DNA from 3 places in the Enterobacter sp. C4G1 genome. Region 2 is predicted to be linked to each of the others. Evidence: predicted binding sites of a transcription regulator. Region 2 holds the regulator's gene; each other region holds the start of a gene.
The links. Region 2 encodes sigma-54, which starts transcription at its own class of promoters, with help from an activator protein. Its sites were predicted from a motif close to GTTGGCACANNTTTCGCTNT; they were not measured.

Region 1 (4,237 bases), on a different contig from region 2:
AGTGTCACCATCAGCTCGCGACCTTCAACCGGTGGGACAAAAGCGGCCGCACCTGTTGCCAGCACCAGCTTGTCGTACTGCCAGGTTTTATCCTGGCTCTTCACGACATGCGCGGCGGCATCGATATCCGTTACCCAGGTATAGGGAAACAGCCGCAGGTTTAATTGTTCCGCGAACTCTCCCGCCGTCTGGCGGGTGAGATCCTCTGCGCGCTGATTCTGGCTAATGACATGGCTTAAATCCGGCTTGTTGTACTCGTCCATGCTGTCGGCGGCGATAAGCGTCAGCGGCACGTTCGCGTCCTGTTTGCGGATATTTTTCACCAGCTGGCGGGCGGCAAAGCCCGAGCCGATGATCACGATCCCGTTGTTCATTTTGCCTCCGTACCCAGTTCGTCAAAGACGTCTTTACCCAGTGAACATTCAGGGCACAGGAAGTTGTCCGGGACATTGCTCCACGGTGTGCCTGGTGCTACGTCCTGCAACGGTTCGCCCAGTTCCGGGTCGTAAATCCACTGGCAAACGCTGCACTGCATACGCGGGCCGAGATTTGCCGCCGCGGCTGCCGCACAGGCGCAGGCTTCCTGCTGTTCAGGGGCTTTCACCGTGGATTCTGGCAGTGGAGCAAGCGCCCACTGACGTGCAATCTCGCGACCATGCTGGCGGCAGATTTCCAGGGCATCGATATCCGGGCGCCATTTGGCTTTCAGACTCATGGACATCTCAAAACCGGCGTCCTGCAAGCGGGTAGACAGACGGTCAACCGCGCCGCCGCTCCAGCCGTGTGAACCAAAAGCGCTGGCGCGTTTGTTACGGAAACGCAGACCTGTCATCTCTTCCACCAGACCAGCGATTTTCGGCATCATCACGTTGTTCATGGTGGACGTCCCAACCAGTACACCTTTGGAACGGAACACGTTGGTCAGGATGTCGTTTTTATCGCTGCGCGCCACGTTAAAGATTTTCACCGCCACGTTCGGATCAACTTCGTTGATGCCCTGGGCAATCGCATCCGCCATCATGCGGGTGTTGTTGGACATGGTGTCGTAGAAAATCGTGATGCGGTCTTCCTGATAATCCGCCGCCCATTTCAGATACATCTCAACGATCTGGGTTGGGTTTTCACGCCATACGACGCCGTGAGAGGTCGCAATCATATCAACCGGCAGATTGAAGCCGAGGATCTCGGTGATTTTCGGCGTCACCAGACGGCTGAATGGCGTCAGGATATTGGCATAGTAGCGCTGGCACTGCTCAAACAGCTCGGCCTGATCCACTTCGTCGTTGAACAGACGTTCGTCGCAGTAGTGCTGGCCGAATGCATCGTTACTGAACAACACCGCGTCGCCGGTCATGTAAGTCATCATGCTGTCAGGCCAGTGCAGCATTGGCGTTTCAACGAAGATCAGCTGTTTGCCGTTGCCGATATCCAGTGAGTCACCGGTTTTCACGGTGTGGAAGTTCCACTCCGGGTGGTGGTGGTGACCGTTGATTGAGTCGATAGCATTGGTGGTGCAGTAAATTGGGGTATTTGGGATGTAAGACATCAGCTCGGTCAGCGCGCCGGCGTGGTCTTCTTCTGCATGGTTGATAATGATGTAGTCGATAGCGTCCAGATCGATTTCGCTACGCAGGTTCTGCACGAACTCGCGGCTGAATTTGTGATCGACGGTATCGATCAGAACATTTTTACCTTCACGGATGAGGTAGCTGTTGTAGCTGCTGCCGCGCAGCGTTTTGTATTCAGTTCCGTGGAAATCACGCACTTCCCAGTCACGTTGGCCAACCCAATGAATGTTATTTTTAACCAGAATAGACATAGCAACCTCAATTAATACGGCGTTTTCAAATAAGATGTTTTAGCTATATCAAGTTGCGTGCCAACTTTTTATCTGATTGATTTAAATGTATTTAATTGTTTATTACTCGTAATGGGTAGTCATTATGACTATCTTAAAAACTGTCAATATGACAATATGCATTGTCAAAATGACAGCGAGGTTGAGATGAGCTTTTCTGTAAACGTACTGGCGAAGATCGCCATTGAACTGCAAACCGGTATTGGCCATCAGGACCGATTTCAACGGCTGATCTCCACGCTCCGCGACGTGCTGGAGTGTGATGCCTCAGCGCTGCTGCGTTACGAAGGTCGGCAGTTTATTCCGCTGGCCATCGACGGCCTGGCGCAGGATGTGCTGGGGCGGCGCTTTACGCTGGAAGGCCATCCACGGCTGGAAACTATCGCCCGTGCGGGTGATGTGGTGCGTTTCCCTGCCGACAGCGACTTGCCTGATCCCTATGATGGGCTGATCCCGGGGCAGGAGAGCCTCAAAGTACACGCCTGTATTGGCCTGCCGCTGTTTGCCGGGCAGAACCTGATTGGCGCCCTGACGCTTGATGGTATGTCACCGGATCAGTTCGATACCTTCAGTGACGAAGAGCTGCGGCTGATTGCGGCCCTGGCTTCCGGTGCGCTTAACAACGCACTGCTGATTGAACAGCTGGAGAGCCAGAACATTCTGCCGGGCAGCCCGGCGGCATTTGAACAGGTCACCCACACCGAGATGATTGGCCTTTCGCCGGGCATGGTGCAGCTCAAAAAAGAGATCGACATTGTGGCGGCTTCTGATTTGAACGTGCTGATTTTCGGTGAAACCGGCACCGGTAAAGAGCTGGTGGCAAAGTCGATTCACGAAGCCTCTCCACGTGCGGTCAACCCGCTGGTGTACCTCAACTGCGCTGCGTTGCCGGAAAGCGTGGCGGAAAGTGAGCTGTTTGGTCACGTTAAAGGGGCGTTTACCGGGGCCATCAGCAACCGCAGCGGTAAGTTTGAAATGGCGGATAACGGCACGTTATTCCTCGACGAGATTGGCGAGCTGTCTTTGTCGTTACAGGCCAAACTGCTGCGCGTGTTGCAGTACGGTGATATTCAGCGCGTGGGGGACGATCGCAGCTTAAGAGTGGATGTACGCGTGCTGGCGGCGACCAACCGCGACCTGCGTGAAGAGGTGCTGGCCGGGAATTTCCGTGCTGACCTGTTCCACCGCCTGAGCGTCTTCCCGCTTTCCGTCCCTGCGCTGCGTGAGCGCGGTGAAGATGTGGTTCTGCTGGCGGGTTACTTCTGCGAACAGTGTCGTCTGCGGATGGGGCTTTCCCGCGTGGTGTTAAGCCCCGGGGCGAGAACACATCTGTTAAGTTACGGCTGGCCGGGCAACGTGCGTGAACTGGAACATGCCATCCACCGTGCCGTCGTGCTGGCACGGGCCGCACGTTCAGGTGATGAAGTGGTGATCCACGCGCGTCACTTTGCGCTGCATGATGAAACCGCGCATGTTGTGACGCAGGACATCCCGGAAATCAGTAACGAGAATCTGCGCGAAGCAACGGAAGAGTTTCAGCGTCAGATGATCACCCGCGCACTAGAGCAGAATAACCGCAGCTGGGCGGCGTGCGCGCGGGCGCTGGAAACGAACGTCGCCAACCTGCACCGGCTGGCGAAACGTCTGGGTCTGAAAGGTTAGATGATCCCGGCCTGATAGAAATCTTGCAGGTTAATTGCACCGCACAGCTTGCCGCTCTCATCCACCACCGGGGCGGCAGTGATTTTGCGCTTCATCAGCACCTCTTTGGCTTCGATGGCGCGGCTTTCTGCATTCAGCGTCAGCCCGCCCTGGGTCATCGCTTCTGAAACCTGCGATTCCAGCTTGCCTCCGCCGACCAGCCAGCGACGCAGGTCGCCGTCGGTAAAAACGCCTTTCACAAAACCGTTGTTATCGCAGACGGCAACCAGCCCAAGCCCGGTACGGCTCAGCTCCAGCATCGCATCCATCACGCTGGTATCCAGTGTTACCTGTGGAATGGCATCGTCGGTGCGCATCAGGTGGTGCACTTTATTGAGTAGCCGTGCGCCCAGCGCGCCTGCCGGGTGAGAACGGGCAAAATCTTCTTCATTAAAGCCGCGCGCCTGCATAACCGCCATCGCCAGCGCGTCACCCAGCATCAGGGTGTTTACGGTGCTGGAGGTGGGGGCCAGGTGCATCGGGCAGGCTTCACGCTCTACGGAAACATCCAGCACCGCTTTTGCCGCCAGCGCCAGCGGCGAGCGGGATTTTCCGGTCATCGCCAGCAGGGCAACGGCTTTTTCCTGCAAGCGCGGAATGATGAGATCCAGCTCTTTTGCCGAGCCGGAGTAGGAGATAAACAGCATCACGTCGCGGCTTTCGATCATCCCCAGATCG
Region 2 (4,237 bases):
TGCCGTGCTTAAAGCCGAAGGATTCGAACACCATTGTCAGTTCGCGCTCGCGTTTACCCAGCAAACGAGTTCGGAGCATTTCAGCCAGTTCGTGAACGGACATTTCAGATGTATCGACAATGAGGTCTGCACGAGAGCGCAATGGCTCCAGCAGGTCGCTCTCTTCGTCGATGGCGCTTTCCAGAGAGAGATTCTTACTGGAGAGCGGATGCAAACGGCGGGTATCGCTGTAACGACGGATCAGTGTGTTACGGTCAGCATCAAGGAACAGCAACTGAGGCGAAAACGAGTCAGGCAGGTTGCTCATCGCCTGTTCAAAGACTTCCGGTGATTCTGGCATGTTACGGACGTCGATACTGACGGCAGCAGACGTTTGTCGGTCCGCGAGCGTCCGGGCCAGGTCGGGCAGCAGCACAACCGGCAGGTTATCGACACAGTAAAAACCCATATCTTCAAGCGCGCGGAGGGCGACGGATTTACCCGACCCTGAACGACCGCTGACGATCATCAGCACCATGTTCCGTTTCTCCTCAGGACAACAGATGTAAAGGACATCTCCCGGTTATGCATCATCCTGATTGCCTTCTGCTTCAGTGATAATTTGATATAACTCTTCATCACTTTGGGCTGAGCGCAGTCTACGGCAAATAGTTTTATCAGCCAGACGTTTAGCGACCAGCGAAAGCGTATGCAGATGGGTTTTGGTCTGGTCAGCAGGAACCAGCAGCGCGAAGAGGAGATCGACTGGCTGATTATCGATGGCGTCGAAGGCGATAGGCGTTTCGAGCTGCACAAATACACCGACGGCACGCAGGGTGTCTTCTTCCAGCTTACCATGCGGGATAGCAATGCCGTTGCCAATGCCAGTACTGCCCATTTTTTCGCGGGTCAGAATAGCTTCGAACACCACCTGCGACGGCAGGCCCAGCTGTTTTGCGGCCAGTTCACTGATGATTTCCAGCGCACGTTTTTTGCTCTGGCAGTGAACGCCACTACGGGTACATTCCTGGTTAAGGACATTGCTCAGTTGAAGAGCGGAATCGTTGTTCATCATAATTTCACCTAAGCGCTAACTGTACAAATGGCCTGTTGTGTTTCACAACAGGCCTTCCTGCACCCGTTAACTGCCCGGACAATTAGTGTTGTTTCAGTTTATCTTTATGTTTATTAAGCTGTCGTGCGAGCTTGTCAATCAAGCCGTCGATAGCAGCATACATGTCTTGCCCTTCCGCACTGGCATGGAGTTCACCCCCGTTCACGTGCAGGGTTGCATCCGAGATATGAGTCACTTTCTCCACTTTCAACACAATATAGACCTGGTTGATCCTTTCGAAATACTGTTCAAGTTTCGTGAACTTAGCGTTCACAAAGTCGCGTAAAGCATCAGTAATTTCGACGTTGTGTCCTGTGATGTTGAGCTGCATAGTGTCTTCCTTATCGGTTGTGTCAGACCAGTTGTTTACGCTGGTTAGACGGCGGAATGGATAAAGACTCTCGATACTTTGCAACAGTACGGCGTGCCACCATGATACCCTGATCGGACAGCATGGTGGTTAACTTACTGTCACTCAGTGGCTTCGCGGGATTCTCCGCGGCGATCAACTTCTTCACCAGTGCGCGAATTGCCGTCGACGAGGCTTCGCCGCCGCCTTCGGTATTCACGTGGCTGGAGAAGAAATACTTAAGCTCAAAAATACCACGTGGACTGTGCAGATACTTCTGCGTTGTCACGCGGGAAATGGTTGATTCATGCATTTCGACGGCCTGGGCAATATCTGCCAGCACCATCGGTTTCATATACTCTTCGCCCTGCTCAAAGAACGCCTGCTGCTGCTCGACAATACAGCGGCTTACACGGAGCAGCGTATCATTTCTGCTCTCCAGACTTTTGATCAGCCATCGCGCTTCCTGAAGATTGCTACGAATATATTGATTGTCGGAGTCGTTGCGTGCGCTGGTGCACATGGAGGCGTACTGCTGGTTGATTTGCAGGCGAGGAATGCTGTCTGAATTCAATTCTACAACCCAGCGGTCGTTATGTTTTCTGACCAGCACATCCGGGATAACGTATTCGGGTTCGCTGGTCTGGATGGATTGTCCGGGGCGAGGATCAAGCGACTGGATCAGATTGACGGCTTCTTTCAACACCTCTTCTTTCAGGCGGGTGACGCGCATCAGTGTACGGAAGTCATGGTTTGCCAGCAGATCCAGATGATCGCTGATGATTAACCGGGCTTCTTCAATCCAGGGGGTCTCTTTGGCGAACTGAGAAAGCTGGATCAGCAAGCAGTCGCGCAGATCTTTCGCGGCCACGCCAACCGGGTCGAAGCGCTGAATACGCTTCAGAACCGCTTCAATTTCCTCGAGTTCGATCTCCTCATCGCCGATGCTTTCAAGAATATCGTCCAGAGAAACGGTCAAATATCCGGTGTCATCAACGGCATCGACAATGGATGTTGCAATCGCACGATCGGTGTCAGAGAATGGCGTTAACTCCACCTGCCACATAAGGTAATCCTGAAGCGACTGGGTGGTTTCGCCCTGATAGACCGGTAGCTCATCATCCTGGTAGTCCGCGCGCGTCCCGGACGGGGTTCCTGCGGTGTAAATTTCATCCCAGCTGGCATCCAAAGGCAGCTCGTCCGGCATCTCTTTTTGTTCGAGAGCATCAACGGTATCGAGCGTTTCGGTGTCCTGCGTTTGCTGAGTATCTACCTCGTCATGAAGATCGGTTTGCTCCAGCAACGGGTTGCTGTCCAGTGCTTGCTGGAGTTCCTGCTGAAGTTCTAACGTGGACAGTTGCAACAGGCGAATCGCTTGTTGTAGCTGTGGCGTCATCGCCAGTTGTTGGCTGAGCCTTAATTGCAAACCTTGCTTCATGTTCAGAGCATTTTTCTCCGGTGCGGCGTTACGTTACCTCTACCCTATCAGAGTCTGAAGTCTTCCCCAAGGTACACGCGCTTAACATGCTCATCTTCGAGGATCTGCGTCGGCGTACCGTGGGCAATCAGATGGCCCTGGCTCACAATATAAGCGCGTTCACAAACGGCCAGCGTTTCACGGACGTTGTGGTCAGTGATCAGTACGCCAAGCCCGCTGTCACGCAGATGTTCAATAATACGTTTGATATCGATGACGGAAATAGGGTCAACGCCCGCGAAGGGTTCATCCAGCAGGATGAATTTCGGGTTTGCAGCCAGTGCGCGCGCAATCTCGACACGACGACGTTCACCGCCTGACAGTGCCTGACCTAAGCTATCGCGCAGGTGTTCAATATGAAACTCTTCCATCAGTTCGTTAGCGCGATCCTGACGCTGCTCGCTCGACAGATCGTCGCGGATCTGCAAGACGGCCATCAGGTTATCGAAGACGCTTAAACGGCGGAAAATGGACGCTTCCTGAGGAAGATAGCCGATACCACGGCGCGCACGGGCGTGCAGCGGCAGCAGGCTGATATCTTCATCATCAATGACAATGTTGCCTGCATCACGCGGCACAATGCCCACCACCATGTAGAAGGTAGTGGTTTTACCCGCACCGTTGGGACCTAAAAGGCCAACAATTTCGCCGGAGTTGACGGACAGACTGACATCTTCCACGACGCGGCGGCCCTTATAGGCCTTAGCGAGATTTTTTGCAGTTAATGTTGCCATAACGAATTAGTTACTCTTCTTCTGTGCCGGGGCCTGGCTTTTGCCTTTATCTTGCAGCTGTGAAGGAACAAGCACGGTGGTAACGCGTTTGCCTTTCTCGCTGGAAGCCTGCATTTTTTGCTCTTTCACCAGATAGGTGATCTGGTCGCCGGTGATATTGCTGTCCAGCTGTTCCAGGTAGGCGTTACCGGTCAGAATGACAAGATCCTTCGCCAGTTCATAGTGCATATGTGTGGCGTGGCCCTTCACCGGTTTACCGTTGTCCTGCATCTGGTAGAAGGTTGCCGGGTTGCCATAACCATCAATAATTTCTTTGCCTTGCTCGCCGCCCGGACGGGTAACGACCACTTTGTCGGCATTAATTTTGATGGTGCCCTGAGTCATGACGACGTTGCCGGTAAAGGTGACGACATTACCCTGCATATCGAGAGACTGGGTGTCAGATTCAATATGAATCGGCTGTTCGGTATCACCAGTCACAGCAAGTGCGGGAAGACTGGCTGCCAGCAGCGCGCTGGCGATAACAAAATTAAGGCTGAGTTTGTTTGTTTTGAATTTCATAAGAGGATCTAACCTTTTCAATC
Region 3 (4,237 bases), 1.7 Mb from region 2:
TACCCTGGCAACCCGGGCTCCCGGCAAGAAAATCGTCGCTTCGCGATGCCCTCAGCGTTTGCTCCAGGCTAATCGGGGACGGGCGGAGGAAACGTCCCTGTAAAGCCGCCCTCGCCGCGCATCCATGCGCGTCGCCCCGGCCTTCCGTAAACGCTTCGGCGATTTTCAGCCGGACCATGACACCGCTGTAAGTCCCTTAATTCAATGGCGTAATATCATCGCTGAATTAAAGACAAAAATTACTGGGGAACCCTCAGCCCACCGGGAGAGGGTACAAACATTAAAAACGGCAACCTGAGGTTGCCGTTTTGCTGTTTATCAGGCGTTATACGCATTCTCGCCATGGCTGTTGACGTCCAGACCTTCGCGTTCCTGCTCTTCTGGTACACGCAGACCGACGGTCATGTCAGCCAGTTTGTAACCGATAAAAGCCACAACGGCAGACCAGACAACGGTGATGGCAATACTTTCCAGCTGTACCAGCACCTGGTGAACCATGGTGACGCCTTCTGCGTAACCCACTCCACCCAGAGATTTCGCCGCGAAGATACCGGTCATGATACAACCGATGATGCCGCACACGCCGTGCACACCGAACACATCGCAAGGGTCATCAACGCGCAGAACACGTTTCAGCGCAGTCACACCCCACAGGCCAGCCAGACCAGCAACCAGACCAATAAGCAGCGCACCACCTACACCCACATAACCACACGCAGGGGTGATACCAACCAGACCGGCGATCGCACCAGAACATGCACCCAGCAGAGAAGGTTTACCGCGAACGGCCCACTCACCAAATACCCAGGAGAGGATAGCGCCCGCCGTGGCAATAACGGTATTCACGAAGGCCAGCGCAGCGATTTCGTTCGCAGCACTTGCTGAACCGGCGTTGAAACCGAACCAGCCAAAATAGAGGATAGCCGTACCGGTAAACACCATTGGCAGGTTGTGTGGCTTGAAGGCTTCTTTGCCAAAGCCCACACGTTTGCCAATCAGGTATGCACCGACAAGACCTGCAACAGCGGCGTTAATGTGCACAACAGTACCGCCCGCGAAGTCCAGCGCACCATGAGTCGCCAGCAGACCACCGCCCCATACCATATGCGCAATCGGCACGTAGGAGAGCGTCAGCCAGACAACCACGAAAATCAGTACCGCAGAGAAGCGAATACGCTCAGCCAGCGCACCAACAATCAGGCCTACGGTGATACAGGCGAACGAGCCCTGGAAAGCAACATGGATGTACTGATAGAAACTACCCATCAGCGCAGTCAGTTCGATATTTTTCAGCATCACCCAGTTGAGGTTGCCGAAGAAGGCGTTGCCTTCGCCGAAGGCCAGCGAGTAACCGTAGACCACCCACAGCACACACACCAGTGCGAACGTCACAGCAACCTGCGTCAGCATGGAGAGGACGTTTTTACCGCGGATCAGGCCGCCGTAGAACAGCGCAATGCCTGGGATAGTCATGAACAGCACCAGCGCGGTGCAGATCATCATAAAGGCATTATCGGCTTTGTCTGCCACCGCAGGGGCAGCCAGTGCCAGGCCTGGCAGCAGTGCCAGCGAACCCAGACCCGTTTTGATTGTTGCTATCTTCATTTTCTCGATCCCTATCACTGTGTGCCAGGAGTTACTTACAATGCCGCTTCGTCGGATTCGCCCGTACGGATACGAATCACGCGCTGCAACTCGGCAACGAAAATTTTGCCGTCGCCAATCTTGCCGGTGTAGGCCGCTTTGCTAATGACATCAATCACTTCATCAAGCTGATCGTCAGCAATTGCGACATCAATCTTCACTTTAGGCAGGAAGTTAACGCTGTATTCCGCCCCACGATAAAGCTCGGCATGACCTTTCTGACGACCAAAGCCTTTCACTTCGGTGACAGTCAGTCCCTGAATACCCATGGAAGACAATGCTTCACGAACGTCTTCAAGTTTGAATGGTTTGATTACAACTGTAACCAGCTTCATAAATCCCCTCCAGTCAGAATTCGGTAATGGCCGCTGCTAACACGCAGGAGATATTGCAAGGGGTGTGCCAGAATTGAAAAAAGGGGGAAAAAGCGGTGCAATGAGCGCGGCAAGGCATTCGGTGATGAAGTGGCGAAAAAAAACGCACCATAACAGTGCATGATGCGTTTCAGTTTTGCACCAACAGTTGAGAGTGTTAGCGCGTTGCCTGATTTTGGTGCATCAGGCGCTGAGTGATTCCTCTTCGCGCGCGCTGGCAGCCAGCTCTTCTCCCGCCAGTTGCAACTGGTACATCTGCCAGTAACGCCCTTTCGCCTCTAACAGCTGACGATGCGTACCGCGCTCGACGGCCTGGCCGCGATGCAGCACCAGAATAGTATCGGCATCAACAATCGTTGACAGGCGGTGAGCGATGACGACAAGCGTTGTATGATCGCGCACGGCCGCCAGCGCATGCTGGATAGCCTGCTCAGTACCGGAGTCGATACTAGCGGTTGCTTCATCCAGAATAAGCACCTGCGGCGTTTCAATAAGCACCCGCGCCAGCGCCAGCAGCTGTTTTTGCCCAACCGAGAGATTATTTCCCTGCTCGCCCAGCCGGGTGTCGATACCCTCGGGCAGACCGCGTGCCAGCTCTACCAGCTGCACGGTTTCCAGCACCGCCCACACCTGTTCATGCGTATAAGGCCTGCCCAGCGTGACGTTGGCATAGAAAGTATCCGCCAGCACCACCGGGTCTTGCTGCACCATTGCCACCCCTTTACGCAGGACATTGTGGCTCAGGGAAGACAGTGGACGCCCGTCCAGGCGGATCTCCCCTTTCGTGAGCGGGTAATACCCCATCAGCAAGCTGGCGAGCGTACTCTTACCGCTACCGGTGTGCCCCACCAGCGCCACAAAGCCACGCGACGGGACATCAAGGCTAACGTCCTGGAGGACAAGCCGGTCATCACGATAAGCAAACGAGACATTATCAAAGGTAATAGCACCGCTTTGCAGGCTACGGTCATCATCACCGTAGGTCTGACGTGGCCTGTCCATTAGCTCAAAGACGCGCTCTCCCGCAACCACGGCCTGTTGCAGCATGGATTGCTGAGTGGTGAGCTCAATCAGCGGTTCATTCAGACGCCCAAGATAACTAATAAAGGCATACAATACGCCCACTTCAATGGTGCCGCCCGACGTCAGACCAAACAGCATCAGTAAGCCGCAAAGCACCAGCGTAGAGAAAAGACTCAGCAACGGACGCAACAGGAAGCCATCCAGGCGAAGCGTCTGCATTCTCGCCATGTAATGTGAACGACTGGCTTCCCCCATTCGCTCGCCAAATCGTGCCTGCTGGCGGAACTGCTGGATGACGCTCATACCGTTGATCACTTCGTTAAAGCCATCGTTGATATCGGCCAGATAAGCGCGCACGCGGCGAACAATCGGCGTGCTGTAACGTTGATAGATAACCATCACAATCAGGACTGCCGGGAAGATGGTGATCGCCACCAGCGCCATGCGCCAGTCAAGGCTAAACATCGCCACCAGCATCGCACCAATCAACGCCGCACTGCGTAATACCGTTGCCACAACGGTGACATACAGATCCCTGATAACCTCCGTATCGTTGGTCACACGCGAGATAACTTGCCCGACAGGCTGAGTATCAAATTCACTCAGCGGCTGGCGCAGCGCCGCATCCATTACATCCGTGCGCAGCTGCTGCACGACGCCAACGGCTGCCCGGTTAAACAGCAACGACTGCGCATAGTGCAGCCCGGCGGCCGTCAGCTGTAACCCTACGTAGGCAATACCTAACCCCGCCACCAGCCCCAGCGGCAGATAGCGTTTCGCCACCATATTGTCGATGAAATAGCTAATCAGCAGCGGACCACTCACCTCAGCAATCGCCGCAATCCAGAGCAGAAGCACGGCAATCGACAGCGGTTTTCGCCACACAGAGCCATAGGAAAGCAGACGTTTTAAGGTCGGCCACATCGTTCCCAGCTTACGCATTGGCGGTCTCCTCATCCTGCTCTGGAGCATCATCGAGCGCCGCTTCAAGCTGCTGATAACGGTACATATCGCGATACCAGCCGGGTTGTTCTGTAAGCTGGTCATGTTGCCCACGCTGGGCAATGTGCCCGTGCTGCATCACCAGAATTTCACTGGCTTCGGTCAATGCCGACAAGCGGTGCGCACTGATAATCACCGTACGCCCTTCGCCCCACTGGCGCAGGTTGTGCAGGATCTGATATTCAGTGCGGCCA

Region 1: the regulator sigma-54 is predicted to act here: its motif matches at 1,865-1,884, upstream of norV (anaerobic nitric oxide reductase flavorubredoxin).
Region 3: the regulator sigma-54 is predicted to act here: its motif matches at 2,032-2,051, upstream of glnK (P-II family nitrogen regulator).

The regions. Positions count from the first base shown of each region.
Region 1 is NZ_JBQVVV010000002.1:1,989,130-1,993,366, reverse strand. It holds gene norW (NADH:flavorubredoxin reductase NorW) at 1-374, opposite strand, end outside; gene norV (anaerobic nitric oxide reductase flavorubredoxin) at 371-1,819, opposite strand; gene norR (nitric oxide reductase transcriptional regulator NorR) at 2,006-3,520, shown strand; gene gutQ (arabinose-5-phosphate isomerase GutQ) at 3,517-4,237, opposite strand, start outside.
Region 2 is NZ_JBQVVV010000001.1:498,980-503,216, reverse strand. It holds gene rapZ (RNase adapter RapZ) at 1-517, opposite strand, end outside; gene ptsN (PTS IIA-like nitrogen regulatory protein PtsN) at 563-1,054, opposite strand; gene hpf (ribosome hibernation promoting factor) at 1,137-1,424, opposite strand; gene rpoN (RNA polymerase factor sigma-54) at 1,447-2,880, opposite strand; gene lptB (LPS export ABC transporter ATP-binding protein) at 2,928-3,653, opposite strand; gene lptA (lipopolysaccharide ABC transporter substrate-binding protein LptA) at 3,660-4,214, opposite strand; gene lptC (LPS export ABC transporter periplasmic protein LptC) at 4,183-4,237, opposite strand, start outside.
Region 3 is NZ_JBQVVV010000001.1:2,159,030-2,163,266, reverse strand. It holds gene amtB (ammonium transporter AmtB) at 319-1,605, opposite strand; gene glnK (P-II family nitrogen regulator) at 1,641-1,979, opposite strand; gene ACT9TW_RS10345 (SmdB family multidrug efflux ABC transporter permease/ATP-binding protein) at 2,202-3,983, opposite strand; gene ACT9TW_RS10340 (SmdA family multidrug ABC transporter permease/ATP-binding protein) at 3,976-4,237, opposite strand, start outside.